One region of the Herbaspirillum sp. WGmk3 genome, then DNA from elsewhere that is predicted to be linked to it. Evidence: riboswitches for the same ligand, from Rfam matches in the RefSeq annotation. Region 1 holds a riboswitch; the other holds the start of a gene.
What was found. A riboswitch is a leader RNA that binds a small molecule or an ion and turns the genes downstream of it on or off. The one in region 1 is predicted to bind cobalamin.
Positions count from the first base shown of each region.

Region 2: it holds a riboswitch for cobalamin, as region 1 does, so the genes downstream of both, MKD49_RS06730 (CbtB domain-containing protein) here and MKD49_RS01230 (TonB-dependent receptor) in region 1, are expected to answer to the same signal.

Region 1 covers NZ_JAKYWT010000001.1:311,563-322,261, reverse strand. The annotation lists gene MKD49_RS01240 (chemotaxis protein CheA) at 1-1,508, opposite strand, end outside; gene MKD49_RS01235 (protein phosphatase CheZ) at 1,508-2,257, opposite strand; cobalamin riboswitch at 2,757-3,034, shown strand; gene MKD49_RS01230 (TonB-dependent receptor) at 3,114-5,090, shown strand; gene MKD49_RS01225 (iron ABC transporter permease) at 5,113-6,096, shown strand; gene MKD49_RS01220 (ABC transporter ATP-binding protein) at 6,093-6,902, shown strand; gene MKD49_RS01215 (outer membrane protein) at 7,068-7,676, shown strand; gene MKD49_RS01210 (porin family protein) at 8,029-8,640, shown strand; gene MKD49_RS01205 (cobalamin-binding protein) at 8,686-9,573, opposite strand; gene panC (pantoate--beta-alanine ligase) at 9,577-10,416, opposite strand; gene MKD49_RS01195 (ScpA family protein) at 10,506-10,699, opposite strand, start outside.
Region 2 covers NZ_JAKYWT010000002.1:137,067-147,765, reverse strand. The annotation lists gene MKD49_RS06745 (cobaltochelatase subunit CobN) at 1-3,124, opposite strand, end outside; gene MKD49_RS06740 (ferredoxin) at 3,117-3,458, opposite strand; gene MKD49_RS06735 (CbtA family protein) at 3,522-4,274, opposite strand; gene MKD49_RS06730 (CbtB domain-containing protein) at 4,285-4,500, opposite strand; cobalamin riboswitch at 4,640-4,870, opposite strand; gene MKD49_RS06725 (hypothetical protein) at 4,939-5,574, opposite strand; gene MKD49_RS06720 (hypothetical protein) at 5,772-6,467, opposite strand; gene MKD49_RS06715 (hypothetical protein) at 6,835-6,981, opposite strand; gene MKD49_RS06710 (hypothetical protein) at 7,032-7,412, opposite strand; gene pgm (phosphoglucomutase (alpha-D-glucose-1,6-bisphosphate-dependent)) at 7,581-9,230, opposite strand; gene MKD49_RS06700 (GlsB/YeaQ/YmgE family stress response membrane protein) at 9,545-9,796, opposite strand; gene MKD49_RS06695 (hypothetical protein) at 10,221-10,628, shown strand.

The DNA.
Region 1 (10,699 bases):
AGGCGGATCGAGAACTTGGTGCCCTTGCCGATGGTGGATTCGATGCGGATGGTGCCGCGATGCTTTTCCACCGCCGTCTTGACCACGTCCATGCCCACGCCGCGTCCGGAGACGCTGGAGGCCACTTCTTTGGTCGAGAAACCGGGCAGGAACACCAGCTGCAAGGCTTCGTCGGAGGTCAGCGCCTGGTGTTCGTTGATCAGGCCCTTGGCCAGCGCCTTGTTGCGCAGCATGTCCGGGTCCATGCCCTTGCCGTCATCGAAGACTTCGATCATGACGCTGCTGCCGGCCTGCCAGGCGTTGAGCGAGATGGTCGCCTTGTTGGGCTTGCCGGCGGCGGCGCGGTCCACTTCGATACCGTGGTCCAGCGAGTTGCGCAGCATGTGCACCAGCGGGTCGTAGAGGCTGTCCACCACCACGCGGTCGACTTCGGTTTCGGCACCGGTGATGACCAGGTCGACGTCCTTGCCGAGGTCCTTGGCCAGTTCGCGCACCAGTCGGGGGAATTTCTGGAACAGGCGGCCGACCGGCTGCATGCGCGTGGACAGCGTGGCGCGTTGCAGTTCGCTGGAGTAGCGCGAGGCGCGGCCCAGGGTTTCGGCCAGGGTCGACATCAGGGCCGCAGCGGTCCCTTCGAACTTGAACTGCTGCAGCTTTTCCAGCAGCACGGCAGCCTGGTTGGCGGCCTGCACCGATTCGCCGGCCACTTCCAGCAGGGCGTCCAGCTTGACGGCATCGATACGGATGCTTTCTTCCTTGGCCCCGCCAGGGGAATCGGTGGCGCGGCGATTCTGCTGTACCGGCGCGGCGGCCTTGGGCTCGCCATCGGCTGCGGGCGCGGCAGGCGCGGCGGCAACGGGTGCCGCTGCGGCGGCAGCCACCGGGGCCGCCTCGGCGCTACCCTCCGCGACCGGCGCGGCAGCCGCACCGGGCACCAGGGCCTGGTAGAGGGCGGGCCAGTCCAGTTCGCCATTCTTCATCACGCTGGCACTGCCATCGACGCTGACGGCGGCCACTGCAGCGGCGGCTGCGGGCGCGGCCACCGGTGCTGCGGCTGCCGGTGCTGCGGCTGCCGGGGCAGGCGCTGCTGCCGCTGGGGCAGGGGCCGGCGTGGATTCGCTCTTGCCTTCGATGGCCTGGGTCAGGATGTCCTTCAGTTCGGCCGGCATCGAGGCCAGGCTGTCGGGCGCCGCACCGTTGGACAATTCGTTCAACTGGTCGGCCACGAAGCCGCTGGCCTGCAGCGCTGCTTCGATGGCCAGCGGCGTGACCGGGGCCTTGCCGGTGCGCAGCGCATCGAACAGGTTTTCGGTCAGGTGGCAGGCCGACACCATGGCCGGCAGGTTCACGAACCCGGCGCCACCCTTGATGGTGTGGAATGCGCGGAAGACCGCGTTGAGGATTTCAAGGTCATCAGGATGTCGTTCCAGCGTCAGCAGGTGCTCTTCCACGTTGGTGGCGAGATCCAACGCTTCAACGACAAAATCCTTGAGCATTTCGTCATCCATTAGAACCCCAGGCTATCGAGTAAGTCGTCCACGTCGTCCTGCGCCATGGCGGTGCCTCCCACGGAGGGGCCATTCATCAGGGTTGCCGGTTTGTCTGCATCGATCTGCGCCTTGACTTCCGGCGGCGCGTTGTCGCGCAGCAATTGCGCCAGTTCGCGCTCGGCGGCGGCGGTGATGCCCACGATCTTCTTGATCAACTGGCCGGTGATGTCCTGGAAGTCCTGGGCCATCATGATTTCCAGCATGCGCGCCTTTTCCGCCTCGGTCGATTCCATCACCGAATTGGAGAACTTCTGCGAGTCGCCCGCCAGAGCCTTGAATTCCTCGATGTTCATCTGGCCGGCATACAGCTTGGTCCAGCGCGCGTTGATGTCCTTGGCTTGCTCCTGCAGGCGGTCCTGGGCCGGCATGCCGGAGTCCAGCGCATTGAGCACCTTGTTGGCGGCCTGCTCGGTGAGGGTGGCGATGTGTTCCAGACGGCTCTGGGCGTCGCCGATCTGCTCGGCCACGTCGGTCAGCGAACGGTCGTAGCCGAGTTCGCGCATGGAGTCGTGCAGCAGGCGCACGATACCGCCCAGGCGTTCGTACATGGGCTTGTCGCTCTGGTCCTCCTGTTCGCCTGCAGCCGCTTCTTCGGTGCCGGCGGCGGCGGGGGCGGCGGCAGCGGCAGCCGGTTCGGCAGTCATGCCCGGTAGCGTCTGCGAGGAAATTTCGTCAAACAATGCTTCCAGATCAACGTCGTCGCTCATGATTACTGATTCTCCCAACAAAGGTGTGCGCTCGTCGGCGCACTGCTGTGCAAAGTTGCCCGTAGGCGGATCTAATGCGTCGTTCCGGGAGGCACAGCCACTACCACCGCCCCGATATCAGACAGATATCGGCAGCCAGAGGCAGTCTCTGAAGGCCCGCAGACCACGACAACGTTCAGGATGACAGTGAGGCCGGCCGACCCCGCAAGGGTCCGCCGGTCGACGATGCCATGGCGCCGAGTATAGGACCGCTTGGCGTGATCTCATCGGCCAAACAGCGAGTGAAATCCCCCATTTGTTTCAATTTTTCGGCCCCACCACAAAAAATTGGCAAGAACCGCGATTCAAATGTTTTTTGATAGAAAAATCGAATTTTTTCTATATATCACTGCTGAGGATGGATTTTATCCGGCTTTTTCCTGAAAGCAATTGCGGCTGTCCCGCTTGTGCTGATTTACATCACCTGGGTGCTGCGGCTTGTGGCGTGTACGCTGCACGCCTACAATGGCGCGGTTTTGGTGCCCGCCGGCGTGTCCTCGCCGGCAGTTAAACGGGAAACACGCGCCAGACCGCCTGCAGCCAGCAGGGCGGTCAGCCAAGGTGTACTGCCCCCGCAACGGTAACCAGGTGCCGGCGACGATGTGACGATGCGTCGCGTCTCGCCGGCGAGGCCTCTTCCACGCCACTGTGTTTTTGCGCGAACGTTCACTTCGCCACATGGGAAGGCCGATGGTCATGCCTGCAGTCCGGAGACCGGCCAGAACAGGAGGAGCCCGCACAGCCAGTATTGGTGCGGTTTTCCGTTGATTGCGGCCCGCGGGGAGGCTGGCTGCACAGATTCTTTACCTGATTTTTCATGCATATCGCTTATTTCCAGGCCCGCTGTGGCGGTCCTCGCCCCCGTATTGCCCTGCGCACTGCCAGTGCGCTGATTCTTTCGGCTTTCGCTGCGTCGACCCACGCCGCCGATACCAGCCAGCCACTGTCGGCGGTAGTGGTCTCGGCTTCGCGCTTCCCCAATGATCCGGCATTCCCGCCGGTCGCTGCCACCGTCATCACCGCCGAGCAGATCCGCGAAGCCGGCATCGACAACGCCAACGAAGCCATCCGCAAGCTGGGCGGCGTCTATGGGCGCCAGAGCCTGTCCGGCCCGCGCGACTTCCCGCTGGACCTGCGCGGCTTCGGCACCAATGGCGACCAGAACATGGTGGTGCTGGTCGATGGCGTGCGTATTTCCGAGAATGAACTGGCCACGCCGCTGCTGTCGGCGATCCCCATCGAGACCATCGAGCGCATCGAGATTGTGCGCGGCGGCAGCAGCGTGCTGTATGGCAGCGGCGCTACCGGCGGCACCATCCAGATCATCACGCGCCGCCCGCAGGCCAATACCGTGCGCGGAACCGTGATCGGCGAAGTCGGCAGCAACGGTCAGCGCGCCGGCCGGGCAGCGGTTTCGCGCGGCTGGGACAACATGTCCATCGACGCCAGCTATGCCAAGTCGCATGCCGACAACTGGCGCGACAACAGCAAGTCCAATCAGGAAAATTTCAGTACCACGGTGCAGTGGTTCGCCAGCGACTGGCGCTTCGGCCTGCGCGCCAACTTGTCGCGCGCCGATTTCGGCCTGCCGGGCAGCCTGAGCCAGGCGCAATATGACGCCAATGCGCGCCAGACCAGCAAGCCGCTGGATCACGGCTCCTATGACAATGACAGCATCACGGCCTTCCTCGAGCGCCGCTTCGGTGCCTTCGACGTGGCGGCCGAGCTGTCGCATCGGGAGAAGATTTCGCGCTCCACCTATGTCAGCAGCGGCTCCACCGCGCAAGCCAACATCCGGACCACCCAGTTCTCGCCGCGCCTGCGTCACGTACTCGACAGCGGCCTGTGGAAGAACGAGGCCATTGCCGGCGTGGACCTGGCCGAATGGAGTTCGGCCACCAATGCCAGCTATGGCAACAGCGATGCCTCCCAGCATTCGAAGGCGCTGTACCTGCGCGATGAAATCGAGTTCGACCGCAACGCCCGCCTCGCTGCCGGCGTGCGCCGCGAGCAGTTCACCCAGCAGAGCGATTCCGGCGCCTATGGCCGCACCAGCGCCGTCAATGCCTGGGATCTGCAAGCCAGCTATGCGCCGCTGCCGCTGCTGCGCGGCTTCGTCAAGACCGGCCAGAGCTATCGCCTGGCAACTGCCGACGAGAACGGCTTCACGGCCTTGCCCAGCGGCGCGGTCCTGAAACCGCAGGTTTCGCATGACCTGGAACTGGGCGCGACCCTGGGCCATACGGCGCGCCAGGTGACGCTGCGCTGGTTCCGCCATCGCGTGCGCGACGAGCTGTATTACGACCCGACCGCCAACGGTGGCTTCGGGGCCAACAGCAACCTGGCCCCGACCCGCCATCAGGGCGTGGAACTGGAAGGCCGTGTGCAGCTGACCGAGACCCTGGGCTGGAGTGCGACCTACCAGCACATCAATGCGCGTTTCGAGGAAGGCGACAACAGCGGCAAGCAACTGGCGCTGGTGCCGGCCAATACGCTGTCGACCCGCCTGAACTGGAAGTCCGGACAGCAAAGCGCCGACGTCGGTGCACGCTGGGTGGACCGCCAGCGCATGGGCAACGACTTCGCCAACACCTGCGCGCGCATGCCTTCGTTCACTACCTTCGATGCGCGGTATGCGGTGCGTGTCAGCGCCTGGGAATTTGCCGTCACGGGGACCAATCTGGCTGATCGCAGGTATTACTCGCAGGCGTATGACTGCAGTGGCGGGGCGGTCTCGGGCATCTATCCGGAGGACGGACGGGCCCTGAAATTCACCGCCCGCTACGACTTCTGATGCTGACCTGATCCTGGCCCCGATGCGACGTTACCTGCCTGTGCTGTGCACCTTGCTGCTGCTGTCCCTGCTGGCCTTGTCGGCGGCGGTGCTGTGCGGCAGTACTGGCTGTTTGCGTCCTTCGGCCTCCGCCGACCAGGTGGCGATGCTGCTGTCGCTGCGCGTGCCACGCGCGCTGACCGCCTTTGCCGTGGGCGGCGCGCTGGCCCTGTCGGGGGCGCTGATGCAGGTACTGTTGCGCAATCCGCTGGCCGATCCCTATGTATTGGGCTTGTCGGGCGGTTCGGCGGCCGGGGCCTTGCTGGCCATGCTGGCAGCCCTGCGGCTGGGCTGGCCGGTACAGGCCGTCACCGCACCCGGCGCCTTGCTGGGCGCGGGGCTGGCGATGCTGCTGCTGTTCGGGCTGGTGCGTCCCTCGCTGCGGCATCTGGCGGTGTCTCCCTTGTTGTCCAGCCAGCGCCTGTTGCTGACGGGTGTGATGCTGGCAGCGGGATTCGGTGCGCTGATTTCGCTGGCGCTGTCGATTGCGCCGGATGCGCAGTTGCGCGGCATGGTGTTCTGGCTGATCGGCGACCTCGACGATGCGCGCCTGCTGCCGTTGATGGCACCGGTGTTGCTGCTGGCATTGCTGTGGAGCTGGCGTCATGCGCCCTCGCTCAATCTGCTGGCACGCGGCGATGCCTTTGCGCAGTTGCTGGGCGTGCCGGTGATGCGCCTGCGGGTGATGCTGCTGTGTGTAGCGGCCGCGTGCACGGCCAACGCCGTGGCCATGGCAGGGACCATCGGCTTCGTCGGACTGGTGGTGCCGCATGGCTTGCGCCTGCGGGTCGGCAATGACCAGCGCCTGCTGCTGCCGGCCTGTGTCCTGGGCGGCGGGGCCATGCTGACGCTGGCGGATCTGCTGGCGCGTACCGTGGTCGCACCGGTGCAACTGCCGGTGGGAGTGATCACGGCACTGGTGGGCGTGCCAATGTTCCTGTGGCTGCTGGCGCGGAGCCGCCCATGACGAATATGGCGCATTCTTCAGTGCCCGTTCTGCAGACCCTCCAGCTGGCAGTGCACGCGGGTGCGCGCGTCCTGCTGCAGGCGCTGGATTGGCAGGTCCGCGCGGGTGAATTCTGGTGCGTGCTGGGGCGCAACGGGGTCGGCAAAAGCAGCCTGCTGCATGTACTGGCCGACTTGCAGGCGCCGCATGCCGGCGAGGTTCTGCTGCAGGGAAGGGCGCTGTCGTCCTTTTCGCCGTCGCAACTGGCCTTGCAGCGCGGCCTGCTGTTGCAACATCAACAGGATGCGTTTTCGCTGCCGGTGCTGGATGCCGTCATGGCGGGCCGCTTTGCCCACGGCGATGGCTGGGGCGGGCCGGAGAAGGACAGCGCGCTGGCCTTGTCCGCCCTCGGACAGGTCGGCCTGTCCGGCTTGGCGGGGCAGGATCTGTTGCGGCTGTCCGGCGGGGAGCGCCAGCGCGTGGCGCTGGCGACCTTGCTGGTGCAGGCTCCCGCGCTCTGTCTGCTCGATGAGCCGACCTCGCATCAGGATATCGCGGCCCAATTGCAGGTAATGCAATTGCTGCAGGAATGGGCGCAGGAGGGCAGGGCCGTGGTAGCCAGTTGTCACGATATCAATCTGGCGCGGCGCTTTGCCTCGCATATCCTGCTGCTCGACGGCAGCACCGCGCACGGCGGCACCGCGGAAGCCATCCTGCAGCCTGCAGCGCTGGAGGCGGCGTATGGATGCCGCTTCTTCCCGGTCGCAAGCCTGGACGGTGTGGTGTTCGTGGCGAGCCAGGGTGAGCAGGAGAAGCGCAGGGTTTGAAAGAAGCTTCGTATTCTCATCTGCTGATATGTTGTTTTTCAGCAAAAGAGCTCAAAAAATCAACAGAAAACTCTTTACCAATATTTACGAATTCTCGCCTCCCGATATAATTGCCGCCGGGGAAAACCCTGACGAAGTACTGACAATTATTTAGGGATATCAGGAATGAAAAAGAATATCGCAGCAGCAGTTGCAGCAGTTGCAGCAATCGCAGCAATGATGGCCGCCGGTTCGGTGGCAGCGCAGACCGTTGACAGCGGCGTGTACATCGGCCTGGAAGGCGGCGTCGCCACCATCAGCAGCATCGCTACCCCGACCAACGGCGTGAAGACCTCCGAAACCAACGAAACCGGTGCCCTGCGCGCCCTGGTTGGTTATCAGATCAACAAGAACTTCGCGATCGAACTGGGTTACTTCGCCACCGACGACTTCAAGCAAGACGGTACCAACCGCACCGGTACCGTGCGTTACAACGTCAAGGCTGACGTCAAGGGCGCCGATCTGTCCGTGATCTACAAGTTCACCGAATTCGTGCCAGGCCTGTACCTGAAGGCGGGTGCGACCCGTTCCAAGGTTTCCCTGGAACTGAGCCAGCCGTCCGGCACGAGCTCCTTCTCGCAAACCGGTACCGGTTACCTGTACGGCCTGGGCTATGAGTTCGCCGTGGCGAAGAACGTTGGCATCAACGTTGGCTACACCCGCTTCGAAAAGTTGGGTGGCGAAAGCGACAACAAGATGAATCTGTACTCGGCTGGCGTGAAGTACAAGTTCTAAGCTTTACCTGCAGTTTTGCGGGTCTTGAAATCCCTCCCTGGTGGAGGGATTTTTTTCGTTCGCGCGATCCACTGACGATTTGTCTTCTCGCTGCTGGTCGAGCAGGCTTTCCCTGATGATCCCATCAAGGGCAGCGCCAAACTTTCTTCCATTCCCGAAAAGCTTTTGGAGTGACATCGAACTCCGTCGACAAAGCAGTTGAACTTTGGTGTCAGACAGCCATGACAGCCTTGTTGCTCATTAATATCGCGCCGGCTTTCCGGTTCCTCTTTCTGGATCGGATGGCAATCTCCGCGCCGGTCTGGTGCCGTTGCGGATCTGTCAAACATGCACTTACTTTGTCGGGGTAATGATGAGCAAAATCAAATTGCTGGTGTCCGGGACGATGCTGCTGGTGGCTACCGCTGCATCGGCGCAGGCGGTCAAGGCCGAGCGGGGATTCTATGTGGGCTTGGAAGGCGGGGCCGCCACTTACGATACCGATATCGAACGCGACCGTGATGTCCGCGAGAACAATGATGCCGGCCTGGTACGACTGGGCGTCGGATATCAGTTCAATCCCAATTTTTCGGTGGAGGCCGGTTATTTCCGGATCGGGGATGCGACGCTGGAATATCGCGACCGATTCTCCCGGGATTTTTCCAGCGGCGGTGTGAAGGGCTTCGATCTGCTGGCGACCTACAAATTCACCGGTGGATTGCCTGGAGTGTATCTCAAGGGCGGGCTTACCTTGGCAACGCTGACTGAGAACGGGTCATATGAATTCAATGATGGCTACATGTCATCCGTCAGCCGTACCCGCTCGAGCGAATCGGGAGCCGGCTATCTGCTGGGTCTGGGCTATGAGTATGACGTGACCAAAAGTGTCAGCCTCAACGGCGGTTATACCCGCTATCAGAGTCTGGGCGGCAATTCCCATGCTCACGTCAATCTGTTCAGCCTGGGCCTGAAATATCGCTTCTGAGTGCTTCATTCTGACGCTGCACATCCCTCTTCGTGAGGGATTTTTTTATTGAGCGCTTGTTGCTTGCCGTGCCTGATCCAGCTTCCCGCACACTTCCTGCGCCGCCTCCAGCACCCGTGGCCCGGCGCGGTTCAGCCAATCCGCATTGACGGTATGGAGCTGCCCGTCGCGCACGGCTCGCAGGCGGGGAAAGGCCTTCCAGCGCTCCAGCGGCTGGTCGCGCGCATCGCCTGCCGTGAGAATCACTTGAGGATCTGCTGCCAGTACCGACTCCACACTGACCGTAGGCGCCAGTTGCGGCAGGTCGGCGAAGATATTGCGTCCGCCGCACAGGCGCAGCACGGACGACACCATGTGCTGGCCGTTGAGCGTCATCAGAGGCTGGCTCCAGATCTGATAGAACACGCTCACCGGCGTACGGCCGCGATATTGCGCTTCCAGCTGCTGCCAACGCGCACGGAAGGCAGTCGCCGCCGCTTGGGCGGTGGCCTCGGTACCGGCCAACTGGCCCAGTCGTTCCAGCGAAGTAGCGATCATGCCGAAATCGGCCGGCTGGCTCTCGAAGACGGGAATGCCCAGGCTGCGCAGGCGCGCCAGTTGCAGGGGTTTGTTGCCGCTGTGCCAGGCCACGACCAGATCGGGTTTGAGGCTGGCGATGCGCTCCAGGTCGAGCGCGTTGTAGCCGCCCAGGTTGGGCAGGCGGGCAGCTTGCGGGGGATAGTCGCTGTGATTGCTGGCGCCGACGATCTGCTCGCCGGCGCCGGCCGCGTACAGCAGTTCGGTAACATGTGGGGCCAGGCTGACGATGCGGCGCGCCGGCTGTAGCAGGGTGACGTTCTGGCCCAGGTCATCCTGGACGGTGATGCTGGCGTGAGCCGCGCCGGCAGCCAGCAATCCGGTGAGGGACAGCAGCCAGGCCGCCAGCGCACGCATGGATCAGATTTCCAGGTTGTCGATCAGGCGCGTGGCACCCAGCTTGGCGGCAGACAGCACGACCAGCGGCGCGCCTTGTTCCATGTCGGCTGCTGAAGGCGGCTGCAAGTCGATGCGCTTGCGCACGGCCACGTAGTCCGGCTTCCAGCCACGGCCGGCCAGGCGTTCCATGGCCAGTTGCTCGACCAGGGCGACGTTGTGCTGGCCGCCGCGCACTTCGTTGGCGACGTCGTTGAGCACCTGGTAGAGCAGCGGCGCTTCGGCGCGTTCTTCGGCCGACAGGTAGCCGTTGCGCGAGGACAGTGCCAGGCCGTCGTCGGCGCGGTAGGTTTCGGCGCCCACGATTTCGGTCGGCAGGGCGAACTGGCGCGCCATGTTGCGCACGATCATCAACTGCTGGTAATCCTTCTTGCCGAAGACGGCGACGCGCGGCTGCACGCAGGAAAACAATTTCATCACCACGGTGGAGACCCCGGTGAAGAAGCCGGGACGGAATTCACCTTCCAGGATGTTGCCCAGGTCATTGGGCGGCTGCACGCGGTATTCCTGCGGTTCCGGGTACATATCCTTTTCGGTGGGGGCGAAGAGGACGTAGACGCCTTCCTTTTCGAGCTTCTCGACGTCGGCCTGGAAGGTGCGGGGATACTTGTCGAAGTCCTCGTTGGGGCCGAACTGCAGGCGGTTCACGAAGATCGAGGCCACCACCGGGTCGCCGTGGGTGCGCGCCAGGCGCATCAGGGACAGATGGCCTTCGTGCAGGTTGCCCATGGTCGCCACGAAGGCGGTGCGCAACTGGCCGCGCAGGTGGTCGCGGAGTTCTTCGATGGAGGAAATGATTTTCATGCGGATTCTCTGGTTGCGGGCGGACTGTCGCGTGGCTTGTCGCTCAAGCCTGCGCAGCCCGGCCCCGGTTGCCGGTCGGCTGCGCCCGCTCAGCTGGGCGAGTACGACAGTCTGACATAGATGGGCGCGAAGGCTTCGGCCTGGGTGATTTCGATGAGCGTTTCCTTGGCCAGTTCGAGCAGGGCGATGAAGTTGACCACCACCACCGGCACCCCGCGCGAGGGATCGAAGAGGTCCGAGAACTCGACGAAACGCGCCGACTGCAAACGCCGCAAGATGCCCG
Region 2 (10,699 bases), on a different contig from region 1:
CGCCCGCCACCTGCCGGTTGCCCTCGCGCCAGACCGGCTGCGCGCCCATCAATGACAGGATCTGCGCCACATCGTCGCCATGAGTACGCATGGCGCTGGTGCCCCAGATGCTGATGGCCACGCTCTCGGGATAGTCGCCGCTCTCGCGGTGATGGCGCTCCAGCACTTCGCGCGCCAGTTGCTGGCCCACGCGCCAGGCCGACTGCGAGGGCACGCTGCGTGGATCGACCGAGTAAAAATTGCGCCCGGTCGGAAGAATATGCGCCATGCCGCGCGTGGGCGAGCCGCTGGGTCCGGCCGGAATGTAGCCACCGCGCAGGCCGTTGAGCAGGTTGCTGATTTCCTCATCGGTGCGCTGCAGGCGCGGTACCAGTTGTTCGCAGGCGAAGCTGAGGATGCGGCGCACGGCGCTGGTGTCGGTGGCCTTGATGGCGGCGGCCGGTACTGCGCGCTTGACCGGGGCCGGTCGCGCCATGGCGCGCATGCCGCCGAGCACGCTGCCCGCACTTTTTTGCAGGGTCGGTTGCAGGCGCGGTTTTTCTTCGGCGGGGGCGCTGAACAAGGGGGCGAACAAGGCCTGGATCACGCCCTCGATGGACTGCACTGCAAAGCCTTGCTGCTGCAGGGCCTGCATCAGCGACAGGCACAGCGCATCGATGGCTTCGAGCGCATCGGCACGGGTAACGATGGCGCGCCCGGCCGTGCGGGAGAGCGCATCGTCGATGTTGAGGCGGCGGCCCTTGTGTTCCAGCAGCATATCCAGCGACAGGCCGAAGAGACGCGCCACTTCTTCCTGCAGGCCCGGCAGGTCCTGGTTGGGCAGACGCGTCAGGGCCACCAGCATGTCCGGCAGTTGCTGTTCATCGGGCATGCGGCCGAGGATGTGCAGGCCGTCGCGGATCTGGGCCGCGCCCAGTTCGCACAGGTAGCCGTCGAGATCCTCAATCAGGTGCGCCACACCGGCACCATCCAGTTCACTCAGCGCGTGCGGCAGCGCGCCGTCGTCGTGCGCATGGTCATGGTCGTGATGATGGTGATGGTCATCGTGATGATGATGTCCGTGATGATGGTGATGCCCATGGTCGTGCCCGTGCTCATGGTCATGATCGTGGTCATGATGCAGCAGCTTGTACTGCAGGTCCGTATCCAGATTGGTCTGCCGCACCAGCTCCCAGATCTGCTGCTGCAGCAGCGGCAGCTTGGCCGGATCGAGCACCTCGACCTGGTAATACTCGTCCACCAGCTGCGTGAGCTGGGCCAGCGCGCCGTAGCTGTCGGCGGTGGTCATGGGTGGCGTCAGGTGGTCCACCACCACGGCATGGGCGCGGCGCTTGGCCTGCGAACCTTCGCCGGGATCGTTGATGATGAAGGGATAGAACAGCGGCACGTCGCCCAGCAAGGCATCCGGGAAGCATTCTTCAGACAGGCCCACGCCCTTGCCCGGCAACCACTCCAGAGTGCCGTGCTTGCCGACGTGGACGATGGCATCCGCGCCCCATTCTTCATCCAGCCAGCGGTACAGCGCGTAGTAGTGATGCGTGGGCGGCAGGTCGGGCTGGTGGTAGATGGCGTCCGGGTCCATGCCGTAGCCGCGCGGCGGTTGCAGGGCCACGAAGGCATTGCCGAGGTCGAGGCCGGCGATCACCAGATGCTGGTCGTGCACGTAAGCCTCGCCGGGCGCGGCGCCCCATTGGCGCTGCATCCTGGCCTGCAAGACGGCGGGCAAGGCGGCGAACCATTGCGCATAGCGCGCCGCCGGAATGCGCGCGGCAGCGCGGCGCAGTTGGTCTTCGGAGAGCAGGATGTCGTCGTAGGAGCAGCAGTCCACCAGTTCGTGGATCAGGGCCGTACCGGTGTCGGGCAGACCGCCGATGGCATAGCCATCTGCTGCCAGCGCGCGCAGCACGGCCATGAGCGACTCGGGCGCATCCAGCCCCACGGCATTGCCGATCTGCGCGGCCTTGCTGCTGGAATTGGTGAAGATGAAGGCGATGCGCTTTTGCGCATTGGGCGTGCAGCGCAGGCGTACCAGCCGCTGCGCCAGCCCGGCGATGCGGCGCACGCGGTCCGGCAGGGCCTGGTACTGCACCACGCCCGCTTCACTGGTGTGCTTGAAGGACAGCGGCACCCCGATGATGCGGCCGTCGAATTCGGGCAGGACCACGTTCATGGCCGCATCCAGGGGATTCATGCCGCGCGTGGAATGCTGCCACTGGTCCTGCGTCATGCCGCTGGTGATGGCCTGCAGCACCGGGCGGTTCAACTGTTCCAGCACCGAGACCGACCAGCCCGCCGGCGTGATGCCGCCTGCCGTAATCTCGCCCATGGCGAAGCTGGTGGTGTTGATGATGAGATCGACCCGGCCCTCGGCGAAATACGCCAGCGCAGGCGGCAGCGTTGCCCCACTGCTGGCCGACACCCGCAGCGAGGAAGTAAACACTGGCAGCACATCCATGCCGCGCGCCTCCAGCGCCGCCACCAGCGCATCGATGAAGGCGGTATTGCCCGAGAGCCAATGCGCCCGGTAGAAGATGATGCCCACCGCCGGCTTGCCCGCCGGGGCCTGAGCGCGCAGGGCCAGCCAGTCGTCGAGGCGGGCGTCCTGTTCGAGGTCGGGATGATAAAGGCCGTGTTCGGGCAAGGCTTGCGCGGGTTCGTAGCCGTAGCCGCTCAGCAGCAGGCGGTCCGACAGACAGCGCAGCAACTGCGCCAGGTTGACGCTGCCGCCGCCGTTGAAATACGCCAGCGCCTGCTGTTGCACATCGGGCGCAGCAGTGGACGCCGCAGCCAGTTCGGCATCGGGCTCGCCAGTGCCGGACAGCACGATCAAGTGCCGCCCTTCGGCGCGCGCAGCGCGCAGCAATTCAGGAAAACCGGCTACTGCCCCCAGCCGTCCGAGTACGCGCAGCACGATCACCTGCGCGCTGGCCAGCTCCGCGCGCAGCAGGGTCGCCAGCGAGCGCAGCGGCTGACCCTGCTCATCGGTGCCGGATTGCAGGGCTTGCAGGTCGTAGCCCGCTACGGCGGGGAATTCCGCCGGCAACTGCGCGCGTGCAGCAGCCAGCAGCGCCAGGTCGGTCGGGGCGTGCGTCAGCAGGACGATGCGAGCCACGGGATCATGCATCGGAGACCTCCGCTTCCGGCAACACATCGCCGCTGCCCATGCGATGGAAGACCAGGTCGCTCACTTCGCGCCCGCCTTCCAGGTGCTCCACCACCACGCGCTCGATGGCGGCGGCATCCTCGCAGCGATACCACACGCCCTCGGGATAGACCACCACCACCGGGGCCTGCGCCTTGCAGGCCACCATGCAGTGGGTACGGGTACGCTTGACGCGCAGCTCGGGGCGGGCGTCAATCTGCTCGCCCAGCACGCCGAACATGGCTTCGGCCAGCACGCCGTTTTCGGTACAACGCGGACCCACGCACATGAGCACGTGACGATGATGAGTTCTCATGGCTTTGATGCTTTACTTTCCCCGGCGCAGCAACGCCGGACAGGGGCCGTCAGGGCCAGCCCATCAGCCGAAGCGGCGATAGAAGAAACCGGTCAAGCCGCCCAGCGCCAGCCAGAACACGGCATTGGCCGTCGCCGTGGCGCGGATGAAGGCTTGTGCCAGCTCTTCGGGTGCCACGCTGCCATGCACATCCGGCTGCGGTGCGCCGATGAAATGCGGAACCACCAGGAGCATGACGCCGACCAGCTTCCACGGCCAGCCACGGGTGAAGACGAACAGGCCCAGGCTGGCCGCCGTCATGGCGGCGGTCATCACCCACCAGAGCTGGCGCGCCTGCAGCGGTGCGGCCAGGGTACCGGGGACTTCCGGCGGCAAGCCCAGCGAGGGCGCGACGAAGAACACGCCATAACCGGCCAGGCCCCACAGCAGGCCGCTGCGCCAGCTGATCTGGCGTCCGCTCAGGGCAAAGGCCGCCACCAGCAGCAAGGCGAAACCGACCGCCATGCTGACGTTGGCCAGCACGGTGTAGCCGGTGCGCTCGGCGCCGTCAGCCGGCTCCCAGGCATTGGCGTCATGCGCGTGTTCGTGCTCATGTGCGTTCGCATGGGAGTGCTCGTGCGCAGCCGCCTGGGCGGCGGGTTCGTGGGCGTGGTCATCGGCCGCGGGGGCCGCCGATTCGCCGGCCTTTTCATATTCCTCGGCCTTGAGGATGATCTTTTCGACCTGGAATTGCTGCACGCCCGACAGCAGCACGCCCGACAAGGCGCCCGCCACCACCACTGCCGACGCCATGCGCCGGAATACGGTCCAGTTCATCGTCCGCTCCTCAGTGGCAGGGGAAACCGGCCGAGTGGCGGCCATCGTGGGCGGCATTGTGCAGCTCGACCTTGGAGGCGAAGCCGGCGCCGTAGATCAGCGCCACGCCCAGCGCGAAGGCCAGCAGCGAGGGCGCGATGCGGTCGCGCCAGACCTGGCTGCCGGAGCGGCTGGAAGAGGAAGAATCAGCGGTGTGACGGGCGTCGAGACCGGAGGGAGTGGACATGCGCTTTCCTTGGCAGGTGGATGAAACGAAGGAAGCCACACGGCGAGCGCCCAAGCACAATCCCGCCGTCGGCTGACGGCACCGGTTCACACCAGCGGGAAATGATGGAAGCTTTCCGCATGATCGCCCTCCGCGATGCATTCAAGAACTTGCCTCGGGCCGGTCTCCGGGCTGGCGAGGGGAAGCCTTGGGCTTCGGGACAGGCGCCTTCCCATGCGCGGGGCACAGTGGCGTAGTGCGTGTCCTTCCTCGCTTACCGTTGCGGGGGCAGCGCCGGCTTTGGCCCGATGCTGTGGCACCGGCCGCACCGGCTTCCCGTTTCAATCCCGGGCGCGGGTGCGCACGGAATACCAGAAGCAATGCTAAGGGGCGAAGTATAAAGGCGGGGGCGGGCTTGGGCAACCTGCATTGTCAGCCTGCACGGGGCTGGCGGCAACTTCAGCGGGGCAAGGCGGGCTGGAGCGGCGAGGAGGATGAGGGGGATGCACTGGAGGAAGCAGCCGGCAGTTGCGGCAAGGCAGGCGAAGCGGCCAGCTTGTAATACAGGCTCATTTCCGCCCCCATGCGGGTGGGAATGCGCGCCACGTACACCGAGCGCTGGCCGGACCGGGGACCGTGCCCGTGCACTTCCATCAGGCACAGGTAGCGATCCCCCAGGAAGCCCAGCACGGCAAACGAGGCCTTTTGCGGGCGGGACAGCCGGGGGGCGCGCTCCGGTGACAGGCCGATGGCCCGGTCAAGGTAGCCGCGATGGGAATTGACGAACAGATAGTCACGTCCGGGGGGCTTGCCGCTGGCATAACCGATGCGCCACTGACGATTGTCGCCATCGGGCAGATACAGGCTGTAGGGGGATGCCGGGCCGCTTTCCATCACCTCGACCCGCCCTGCGACCGGATCGATGCTGACCCGGCTGAGGGGAAAATGGTCTACGGCCAGGCAACTGGCCAGCACTTCTTCGGGCGGCGATGGCGGACCGGGCAGCGCCGCCAGACAGACGAACAGCAGGACCAAGGGCAGGCAGCGCAGCGCGCACTTCTTCCAGGGAGAGGCATGGACAAGGAAGCAAATCATTGACAGCTCCTTCAACAGACGGCGGATCAGATCGGCTGCAGCAGAAACACAACCGGCCACCATGGTTGCAGAAGGGCAATGCCATGGATATCAGAAAACTCTCAATGAGCAGGAACAAGTCACTTGCCACGGACGGCGTGCGCCCTGTTGTGCGCCCGGCGACAACACCGAGAGGCCGATGTCGGCTCGCGACGGCCTCAGCGCGGCCCGGCGACCATCTCGGCAAGAAAATCGAGGGCGACGAAGTGCCATTGCGCCGATTCGGCGTCATACAGCGCGATCTGGTTGATTTCCCGGCCCGGTTCAGTGCGGCCCGGGATGCGCTCCATGGCCCGCTCGGCATGCCGGTGGCGCTGCTGCGGGTTCAGTTGTTCCAGCCGGGCCGCTGTCTCCGCATGGGCGTAGAGACCGGCGCACTCCCATAGCCGGGCGTGGCATTCGAGATCGGCCAGTCCGATGTCCAGCGGGATGCTGTCGATGCTCGCCGACACCTGCGCCACGCGCGCCGACGACAGCCGCACGGGATCGCCCTGCGCGCGCACGGCGATGCGGCCATCGTGCGCGCCCCATGCCAGATGCAGGCAGTACGGCAAGTGGCCCTGATGACGCGCCACCAGTTCATCGGGGGAAAAGGACGCCACCGGCAGTATCTGGTAATCCTCCACAGCCAGACCCAGCCAGAGCGCATCGAGATGCGCATCAAAGGGAGACAGGTAGAGCACCATGGCCTGCGCACCGGCAGCCGGCCCGGCCTTGACCGGCTCGCACAGCACCCGGGCGGTGCTGCTGCCGCTTGGCTGCAGGCGTACCAGCACATGCAGGGGAAGCGCCGCCAGCACGGTGTGGCGGCGGCCAGCGGGAAAACCCATGGACTGCGGAGGATAGGGATACAAGGTGCCACTCCTGACAAGGACGGCGGAGGTGGCAGTCCTGCTCAATTCATCTGCTGTCTCCGCAAAAAGCAGATGCTTTCACAAATGCAAAGCGGCTTGAACGAGAAAAGTCTCAATCAACGCGAAAGAATGGCGGGGAGAGATGGCAGACTGCAAAGGAGATGGTGCGGACCGAAATCAGGGCGGTTCCGGGGCGATATGAAAGAAAAAGACAGCGCGCAGTCGCAATGGCCGCGTAGCGGCATGTTGCACGCTCGATCGCTCGCAAGACGTGAACGGAAATGCAAAAACCAAGGTCGCGATGGACGGCTGCAAGCGCAACGAAGAACGGCGCGCCTGCTTCGCAAGCGCGCTCAACGACAGCTACTTACATGCGCAAAGGCTTGTCGGAAGGCCGGGGATTGTCGGGCGGATCTTGCACCGGCACCGGCTCATCATCGGGCAGTGCCGGCGGCGGCAGGTTGGGCTCGTTGACCGGCGGGGTTTCTTGGGGAGTGTGCAGGGAATGGTACAAACAGACCTCCTCGGACAGGGCAATTCGGGTGGCAGATCCGGCAGGCAAGCTCAACCCTGGCCGGCCATCGGGTTCTGATGGGGAATCGGGTCCTGGGGCGGCGTCGGATCGAGCGGCGGGACCTCGACCGGCGGGGTGTCCTGGGGCTTGTGCATGGTGTTCTCCTCTGAGGGTAACGGGGTAGTGTGGTCGCCGGGCCGTGCCGGCAGCATGGGCAGCAAGCCATCATCGGCATTGGCCAGCGGGTCTTCGGTGCCGTCGGGCTCAACGACATGGCCGGGATCGGCCACGATGTGATCCGGCACGGGCGCGCCTGACGGCGCAGGCGGCGTGCCGGGTGGACGCAGCAGTGCGGCTGCCGGGGTTTCCGGTGGTCGCGCGCCCTGCGCTGCAGCGGACTCTGCAGCGAGATCCGGACGAGGCAGGTTCATGGCGGTCCTCCTGACAAGGTGGCAAACAATACCTCATCTTACGAAGCCCCTGCCCTGCCCTCAGCCAGACATCGGCCCATTCGCCTGTAGGAAGGCCGGAAAAAAAACGCCGCCAGCCCCAAGGGGTGGCGGCGTCATCGGCATGCGCAATGCAGGACGTCAGCGCAATCAGCTGGCCTTGAGCGCGCGCGTCACGATCTCTTGCGCTTCGGCGAAGATGCGGTCCAGATGCGCCTGGTCGCGGAAGCTCTCGCCATAGATCTTGTAGATGCTTTCGGTACCGGAAGGACGGGCCGCGAACCAGCCATTGTCGGTGACGATCTTCAGGCCGCCGAAGGGCTTGCCGTTGGCCGGTGCGGTCGTCATCACCTCGCGGATGGTCTCGCCGGCCAGCTCGGTCGACGTCACATCCTGCGGCGACAGTTTGGACAGGCGCGCCTTCTGCTCCGGCGTGGCGGCGGCTTCCTTGCGGCCATTGACAGGCGCGCCCAACTGGCGGGTCAGGTCCTGGTAGATCTGACCGGGATCATTGCCGGTGCGGGCGGTCATCTCGGCGGCCAGCAAGGCGGCGGTGATGCCGTCCTTGTCGGTGCTCCAGGGCTGGCCGTCGAAACGCACGAAGGAGGCGCCGGCGCTTTCCTCGCAACCGAAGCCGAGGCTGCCGTCGTACAGGCCATCGACGAACCACTTGAAACCGACCGGCATCTCCAGCAGCTTGCGGCCCAGGTGATCGGCCACGCGATTGATCATCTGGCTCGACACCAGGGTCTTGCCCACGGCCGCGTCAGCACGCCAGGCCGGACGATGGCGGAACAGGTAATACACCGCAACCGACAGGTAGTCGTTGGCCGGCAGCAGGCCGGTGCTTTTGGCGACGATGCCGTGGCGGTCATGGTCGGTGTCGCAGGCCATGGCGACGTCGAAACGGTCCTTCAGGGCGATCAGCTCGCTCATGGCATAGGGCGAGGACGGATCCATGCGGATCTGCGCGTCCCAGTCCAGCGGCACGAAGCGGAAGCTGGCATCGACATCGGTGTTGACCACTTCCAGGTTGAGCTTGTAGCGATCGGCGATGGCCGACCAGTAATGCAGGCCGGCACCGCCCAGCGGATCCACGCCGATCTTGACATTGGCCGCCGAGATGGCGCCCAGGTCGATGATGTTGGGCAGGTCGCCGACGTAGTTGTCGAGATAGTCGTAGCGGCGCGTGGTCTCGGCCTTCAGGGCCTTCTCGAAGCTGATGCGGCGCACGCCTTCCAGCTTCTGCTCCAGATAGCCATTGGCGCGCTTCTCGATCCAGCTGGTGACGTTGGAATCCGAGGGACCGCCATTGGGCATGTTGTACTTGAAACCGCCATTGTCCGGCGGGTTGTGCGAAGGCGTGACCACGATGCCATCGGCCAGCTTGTCGCGGTGCACGCGGTTGTGCGTGAGGATGGCGTGCGACACCGCCGGCGTGGGCGCATAGGGGCTGCCCTCGGCCAGCATGGTCACCACTTCGTTGGCGGCCAGCACTTCCAGTGCGCTGTGCCAGGCCGGTTCCGACAGGGCGTGGGTATCGATGCCCAGGAACAGCGGCCCCTTGAAACCCTGCTCCTTGCGGTAGTCGCAGATGGCCTGCGTGATGGCCAGCACGTGCCATTCGTTGAAGCTGTGCAGATTGGCATTGCCGCGATGGCCGGAGGTACCGAACGCCACACGGTGGCTGGCATCGGCCACATCAGGACGCAGGCTGTAGTAGTTCGACAGCAGCACCGGCAGGTTCACCAGGGCTGAGGGTGCGGCACGCTTGCCGGCGAGGGGATTGACGCTACTCATAGGTTTGTTCTGGATGAATGGATATCTGAGGAAACGAGGTGGCACGGCCACTTCGCTACTTGATCTTTTTTCAACGTCCCGGACATTGTAACGCCAGGATGGCGCGCTGCAGCATCGATATGAAGATTCTTGCAGAAAGCTTGCCACGAGGCACTCTTCACGGGGCTTTGCGGGCCACGGCGATGCGCGAGTGCCGCTGACGCATGAAGCTTCTTGCCGAAAAGCAAAACGCGTCCGGGCCTTGGCACGGACGCATTCGGTCAGGGCAGAAACACCGGCCGCGCCCCTTCAGGCGTGGCCGCGTGCTGGCCTGGTCAGGCTCGCCGGAAGGCGCGCACGATCACCAGCAGCACGATCGCACCCAGCGTCGCGGTGACGATGGAGGCCAGGATGCCGCCACCCACGGCGATGCCCAGCAGCCCGGCCAGCCAGCCACCGATGACGGCACCGACGATACCGATGAGGATGTCAGCCAGCAGACCGAAGCCGCCACCCTTGACCAGCACACCGGCCAGCCAGCCGGCGACGGCACCAATGATCAGCCATGCGATGAGTCCGTGTTCCATGATGTTCCCTTTCAATCGTTCTGTCGTTCTTGGGTTGATGTCGGAAACCGTGCAATGCAGGGGCTTCCTCTTGCTTCCACTTCTCTGCAAGCGCTCTGCGCAACAGATGAGGTGATGATAGAAAAGCGCGCGTCGGCAAGGTATCGGACAGCGGCCCATTTCCTTGTAGGACAAGCCCGGCATGTGGCGCTGTTGAGCCGATCAGCGCCAGGCCAGGCTGGTTTGCGGCGCGCAAAGCGGTCATGGCCGCGCCTTCCTCTTTTCCTACATCGCAAAAGGCGGCATTCCTATAGAGAGGAAGCGCGAGTTTTTTTACTCTTGCTGCACATAAGCGCAGTGCAGCATCGAACCCAGCATCCATCGCTTGCCGCCGCGCCTGCCCAATACCGCATTCGCCAGCCCGATTTCCAAGAGAGCCGCCATCATGTCCGCCACCGAAACCAGTGCCCGTCCGTCACCCGTCTTTGCCAATGCCTTCGCGCTGAACACCTTCGGCACTGCACCGCAGGCCGCCGAGGGCGCTGATTTCGTCGAACACTATGCCCGCTACGCCCGCGAATCGGCCGAGATGCTGCATCAGATTTCGATGAAGGCACCACAGCTGGCTTCGGTGCTGGACCAACTCAACGAAGGCAGCCTGCCGCAGCGCATCGCGCTGGTCGATGAGCAGGCAGCGGCCGCTGTACCGGCAACGCGCCGTCAGCCGCGCGCTTCCCTGCTGGAGACTGCGGCGCATGCATTGAGCCACGCATTCCCCGGCGTCGCGCCCCTGTTTCAGGGATGCCGCGCGTTTTTGCAAATGAAGATGATCAAGAACAACAGACAGGCGTGAGGAGGCGCGAGTCGCTAGCAAGCCTGCATTGTGTGCCTTTGGGTGTCACGCCCTTCACTCAACCAAAACTG